Regions from separate parts of the Kitasatospora saccharophila genome, predicted to be linked through region 1. Evidence: riboswitches for the same ligand, from Rfam matches in the RefSeq annotation. Region 1 holds a riboswitch; the other holds the start of a gene.
The links. Region 1 has a riboswitch for glycine ahead of gcvP (aminomethyl-transferring glycine dehydrogenase). Riboswitches for the same ligand answer to the same signal wherever they lie in the genome.

Region 2: it holds a riboswitch for glycine, as region 1 does, so the genes downstream of both, gcvT (glycine cleavage system aminomethyltransferase GcvT) here and gcvP (aminomethyl-transferring glycine dehydrogenase) in region 1, are expected to answer to the same signal.

Annotation. Positions count from the first base shown of each region.
Region 1 covers NZ_BAAANS010000040.1:68,258-71,457, reverse strand. Annotated here, with positions in the region: gene ABD345_RS26525 (PRC and DUF2382 domain-containing protein) at 1-800, opposite strand, end outside; glycine riboswitch at 988-1,093, shown strand; glycine riboswitch at 1,096-1,222, shown strand; gene gcvP (aminomethyl-transferring glycine dehydrogenase) at 1,313-3,200, shown strand, end outside.
Region 2 covers NZ_BAAANS010000021.1:50,050-53,249, forward strand. Annotated here, with positions in the region: gene ABD345_RS17045 (enhanced serine sensitivity protein SseB C-terminal domain-containing protein) at 1-127, opposite strand, end outside; gene ABD345_RS17050 (enhanced serine sensitivity protein SseB) at 258-1,025, opposite strand; glycine riboswitch at 1,204-1,306, shown strand; glycine riboswitch at 1,307-1,414, shown strand; gene gcvT (glycine cleavage system aminomethyltransferase GcvT) at 1,405-2,574, shown strand; gene gcvH (glycine cleavage system protein GcvH) at 2,668-3,042, shown strand; gene ABD345_RS17065 (serine hydroxymethyltransferase) at 3,058-3,200, shown strand, end outside.

The DNA of each region.
Region 1 (3,200 bases):
CGCTCGCGCACCACCGGCACCCGGCGCTCCACCTGCTCGGTGGTCACGTACTTGCGCAGCCGGGTGGTGCCCACCTCGTGCCACTCGGTGCTGATGTCGATCCGCTCCTCGCGGCAGGTGATCTCCACCGGCGCGGTCGGCTCCACCGCCGCCCGGCCCTCGGGCTGGGCCTGGTGGGGTTGCGACTGCGACTGGGACTGTTGGGCGTCCTGCCGGGTCGGCGCGGGCGCCGCCTTCGCCGTCGTGAAGGCGGCCGGGGCGGGGGCGGCGGTGGCAGCGGCGGCGGCCGGATCCGCGGCGGCGGGCGCGGGCGCGGGCGCGGGGGCCGGGGCCGGGGCGGGTGAGGGGGAGGAGGCGAGGGTGCCGAAATCGCGGTCCACCGCGGGCTCCTGGCGCTGGTGCTCCTTCGCCCCCGCTCCGGCCGCTCCGGCCGCTCCGGCCTCCGCCGCCTTCGCCGCCGGGGCCGCGGGCTCCGAGCCGGCGTCGCCGCCGGTGTCCAGCCCGTAGTAGCGGTACAGCTGCAACTCCTGGGCGGGCGAGAGGTGCTGGCCCACGCCGAAGTCCGGGGACTCCTTGATCAGCGACTTGTCGTACGGGACGCGCAACTCGTCGCCCGCGAACTCGCTGGTGGTCAGCGGGACGAAGGCGTCCCGGCCGAAGATCCCCGTGCGGACGGCCGCCCACTCCGGCTCGCCGGTGGCGTCGTCCAGGTACACCTCGTCGACCGTGCCGATCTTGTCACCGTTCCGGTCGACCGCCTTGTGCCCGATCAGGTCGCGCGGATCGATATCGGTCTGCACGCTGTCCTCCAGTCCTGCCGCTCCTCAGGGATGTCCGGGAGGCGGTCGGAGGAGCCTGCCGGGCCGCCACTTCACACCAAACGTCACGTAACGGACGGCGGCACTCCGGACACCGCCGTCCGGGGCAGATCACAGGGCCGCACCGGTGATCCCCGAGGCCCGCGCTGGTAACCTCGGAGGCGACCGCCGAGCCCGCTCGGGAGAGTCCCGACCCCGCCGGACAGGGGGGTGCGGGACGCCGAAGGAGCAACCCCTCCCCGGAATCTCTCAGGCATCCGTACCGAGCGAGAACAGGTCACTCTGGAAAGCAGGGCAGGACCGTCGGCACCGGAGCCGGCCGTCCCCGCCCTCGCCGACGGTGCAAGCCGTCCGGGCCCCGGCCCGGACGCGTGAAGCTCTCAGGTACCGATGACAGAGGGGGAGGCTGACGGGTTCGCCCGCGCGCCCGGCTTCCACGGCAGTCGGTCGGCGTGCGTACCACCGCCGGTCCGCGACCAGGAGGCCCGACCCCCATGAACGCCCAGCCGACGCTCAGCGACCTTGAGCAGGCCAGCCCCTTCGAGCACCGCCACATCGGCCCCGACAGCGACGCCCAGCAGAAGATGCTGGCCCAGGTCGGCTACGCCTCCCTGGACGAGCTGTCCGACGCCGCCGTCCCCGACGCCATCCGCAGCCTCACCGCGCTCGGCCTGCCCGCCGGCCGCAGCGAGGCCCAGGTGCTCGCCGAACTGCGCGAGCTGGCCGGCCGCAACCAGGTCCTCACCTCGATGATCGGCCTCGGCTACTACGGCACCTTCACCCCGCCGGTCATCCTGCGCAACGTGCTGGAGAACCCGGCCTGGTACACCGCCTACACCCCGTACCAGCCCGAGATCTCGCAGGGCCGCCTGGAGGCGCTGCTCAACTTCCAGACCGCGGTCGCCGACCTGACCGGCCTGGACACCTCCGGCTCCTCGCTGCTCGACGAGGGCACCGCCGCCGCCGAGGCGATGGCCCTGGCCCGGCGCGTCACCAAGAACAAGCCCGGCGTCTTCCTGGTCGACGCGGACACCCTGCCGCAGACCGTCGCCGTGATCGAGACCCGCGCCGAACCGACCGGCGTCGAGGTCGTCACCGCCGACCTCTCGAACGGCATCCCCGCCGAGATCGCCGAGCGCGGCGTCTTCGGCGTGCTGCTCCAGTACCCGGGCGCCTCCGGCGCGGTGCGGGAGATCAAGCCCGTCATCGACCAGGCCCACGGGCTCGGCGCCGTCGTCGCCGTCGCCGCCGACCTGCTCGCCCTCACCCTGCTGCGCTCGCCCGGCGAGCTCGGCGCCGACATCGCCTGCGGCACCTCGCAGCGCTTCGGCGTCCCGATGGGCTTCGGCGGCCCGCACGCCGGCTACCTCGCCGTCCGCGCCGAGTACGCCCGCAACCTGCCCGGCCGCCTGGTCGGGGTCTCGGTCGACGCCGACGGCAACCGCGCCTACCGGCTCGCCCTGCAGACCCGCGAGCAGCACATCCGCCGCGAGAAGGCCACCTCCAACATCTGCACCGCCCAGGTGCTGCTCGCCGTGATGGCCTCCATGTACGCCGTCTACCACGGCCCCGACGGCCTCGCCGACATCGCCCGCCGCACCCACCGCTACGCCGCCGCGCTCGCCGCCGGCCTGCGCGCGGGCGGCGTCGAACTCGCCCACGACGCCTTCTTCGACACCGTCACCGCGGTCGTCCCCGGCCGGGCCGACCAGGTCGTGGCCGCGGCGCTGGCCGGCGGCGTCAACGTCCACAAGGTCGACGGCGACCGGGTCTCGGTCTCCTGCGACGAGACCACCACCCGCGAGCACCTGGCGGCCGTGTTCGCCGCGTTCGGGGTCACGGCGGAGATCGCCGAGGACGCGGACGCGCTGCCCGCCGAGCTGCTGCGCGAGGACGAGTACCTCACCCACCCGGTCTTCCACAGCCACCGCTCCGAGACCGCCATGCTGCGCTACCTTCGCCGGCTCTCCGACCGCGACTACGCGCTCGACCGCGGCATGATCCCGCTGGGCTCCTGCACCATGAAGCTCAACGCGACCACCGAGATGGAGCCGATCACCTGGCCCGAGTTCGGGCAGCTGCACCCGTTCGCCCCGGTCGAGCAGGCCGAGGGCTACCTGACGCTGATCCGCGGGCTGGAGCAGCAGCTGGTGGAGGTCACCGGCTACGACGCGGTGTCGATCCAGCCGAACGCGGGCTCGCAGGGCGAGCTGGCCGGCCTGCTGGCCGTCCGGGCGTACCACCGGGCCAACGGCGACACCCAGCGCGACGTCTGCCTGATCCCGTCCTCCGCGCACGGCACCAACGCGGCCTCGGCGGCGATGGCCGGCATGCGGGTCGTCGTGGTCAAGACGCTCACCGACGGCGACGTGGACGTCGAGG
Region 2 (3,200 bases), on a different contig from region 1:
ACAGCAGCATCCAGACCTGCCCGCCGGCCAGGGCGCGCAGCAGGCCCTCGTACGCCTCCCAGCGCTCCGGTGCGACCGCTGCGAGGGCGTGCTCGACCGCCCCCGGGTCGCCGGCTGCTCCCGTCACGTCGCCGCCCTACTCTCTCGTCCGCTCGCCACCGTGCTCCGGTGTGCCGGGGCAACCCTATGGGGCGCACCCGACGGTCGTCATGCCGCCGTACCGCGCGCGGCCGACCGGGCCGGCGGACCGGCAGCGGTCACGGACGCACGTAGAAGGGCTGTACCCGCCCCAGCAGCCAGTCCACCACCGGATCCGCGACCAGGTCGAGCAGCACCAGGTGGACGCCCCAGCTCGGCGGCGCGGTTCCGAGCGCCCGGCCGAGCGCGGTGTTCACCTCGGCCGGGTCGGCGGGGGCCGCCGGGTCCAGCTGCACGCCGACGTACAGCAGGGTCGGCTCGCCCTCCACCCGGGCCAGCGCCCGACGGGCCGTCAACACGCCCGGCAGGCCCATGAGTTCGCCGGTCGCGGCGGCCAGGAAGGCGAACGGCTCCTGGTGCGGCTCGGGCTCCTTGAGCGCCACCCGGGCACCCTCGGTGACGCCCTGCGCCTCCCACTCCTCGCCGCGCGGCCCGCGCCGCAGCTCGCCCACGCCCTCCGGCGGCACCGGGATGCCCACCGGCGCCTCCGGGTTGACCGCGATGCCGATGCCCAGCGGCAGCCCGCGGGCGAACTCCCACATCGGGGCGATCGCGAACGGGATGCCCGGGCAGTGCCGGAGGTACTGCTCCTGCGAGGAGTACACCGGCACGTAGGGGGCGCCGGCCAGCTCCAGCGTCGGCAGGTCCAGCGCCTCGGCGTCCGGCGCGGTGCCGGACGGCAGCGGGATCCACACCTGGCTGCGGGCCAGCACCTCGATCACCCGGGGCGTCGCCCCGGGGTCGCCGAGCGCGGCCGTCAGCACCCGCTCCAGCTCGTTGGCCGGCCAGGCCCCGCCCTCCGGCACCCCACCCAGCGGGAACCCCATGTCGCCCCTCCACGTCAGCAGTTGCGATCAGGTTAGCGGCGCGCGGGGGCGCACCGGTGCGGCGGCCCGGCGCACCGGCGCGGTGCCCGGGTGCGCCGGTGATCGGACCCCTCTCCCGCGCGCGGCCCCGGGCGTGCCATGATGGGCCCGCTCGAAGTCAAACTTCATACCGGCCGCTCGAACCCGCGCGGGAGAGCCGGAACGGCCCGCTGGGCCGCGACCGGCGCCGAAGGAGCAAGTCCTCCCCGGAATCTCTCAGGCACCCCTACCGCCCGGGCGAGGCAGATCTGGAAAGTGGACACGGCCGCGCCGTGCGCCCACCCACGGTGCAAGCCGCCATCCTGTTGGAAGGCGGTGAAGCTCTCAGGTTCGACGACAGATGGGGAGATTCGCCCCAGCCTGCCCGTTTCCAGATCCCGGGAGTCCTGTCGTGTCCCTCCGCCTGACCGCGCTCGACGCGCTGCACCGCTCGCTCGGCGCCACCATGACCGACTTCGCCGGCTGGGACATGCCGCTGCGCTACGGCAGCGAGCGCGAGGAGCACCTCGCCGTCCGCACCCGGGCGGGCCTGTTCGACCTCTCGCACATGGGCGAGATCACCGTCTCCGGCCCGCAGGCCGGCGAGCTGCTGGACCACGCCCTGGTCGGCTTCATCTCCGCGCTCGGCGTGCTGCGCGCCCGCTACACGATGATCTGCCGCGAGGACGGCGGCATCCTGGACGACCTGATCGTCTACCGCACCGCCGAGGACGAGTACCTGGTGGTCGCCAACGCCTCCAACGCCCAGGTGGTGCTGGACGCGCTGACCGAGCGCGCGGCCGGCTTCGACGCCACCGTCCGCGACGACCGGGACGCCTACGCGCTGCTCGCCGTCCAGGGCCCGGAGGCGAACGGCATCCTGGCCAAGCTGACCGACGCCGACCTGCCCGGCCTCAAGTACTACGCCCTGCTGCCGGCCACCGTGGCCGACCGCCGGGTCTGGCTGGCCCGCACCGGCTACACCGGCGAGGACGGCTTCGAGGTGTTCTGCGCCCCCGCCGACGCCGCGCACCTGTGGACGGCGCTGACCGAGGCCGGCACCGCCGAGGGCCTGGTCCCGTGCGGCCTGTCCTGCCGCGACACGCTGCGCCTGGAGGCGGGCATGCCGCTGTACGGGCACGAGCTGTCCACCGACCTGACCCCGTTCGACGCCGGCCTGGGCCGGGTGGTGCGCTTCGACAAGACCACCAACGGCGGCGCCTTCGTCGGCCGCAAGGCCCTGGAGGAGGCCGCCGCCGCGGCCGAGAGCGCCCCCCCGCGCAAGCTGGTCGGCCTGGTCTCCGAGGGCAAGCGCGTCCCGCGCGCCGAGTACGCGGTGGTGGACGCCGAGGGCGCCGCGATCGGCCGGATCACCTCCGGCGCGCCGTCCCCGACCCTGGGCAAGCCGATCGCCATCGCGTACGTGGACGCCGCGCACGCCGAGCCGGGCACCGCCGTCGCGGTGGACGTCCGGGGCAGGGCCGAGCCGGTCGAGGTCGTCGCCCTGCCGTTCTACAAGCGCGCCCGCTGACCCCGCGCCGCTGACCCCTGGAAGTCCTCTTCCGGTTCGTCCGCACAGCGGACGGCCGCGCCCTCCCCTCCCGCGATCCTGGAGAATGACGCCATGAGCAACCCCACGCACCTGCAGTACACCAAGGAGCACGAGTGGCTGACCGCCGCCGTGGACGGGGTGTCGACGGTCGGCATCACCGCGCACGCGGCCGACGCCCTCGGCGACATCGTCTACGTCCAGCTCCCGGCGGTGGGTGACACCGTCACCGCGGGTGAGACCTGTGGCGAGCTTGAGTCCACCAAGTCGGTCAGCGACCTCTACTCCCCCGCCACCGGCGAGGTCACCGAGGTCAACCAGGCCGTCATCGACGAGCCGGCCCTGGTCAACTCGGAGCCCTTCGCGGGCGGTTGGCTGTTCAAGGTCCGGGTCGAGGCGACCGACGAGCTGCTCGACGCCGACGGCTACACCGCCTTCACCGGCGCCTGACCGGGAGACCCCCTCATGACGGTCCTCAACCAGTCCCTCCACGCGCTCGACCCGGAGATCGCCGCCGCGGTCGACGCCGAGCTGCACCGCCAGCAGACCACCCTGGAAATGATCGCCTCCGAGAACTTCGCCCCGGTGGCGGTCATGGAGGCCCAGGG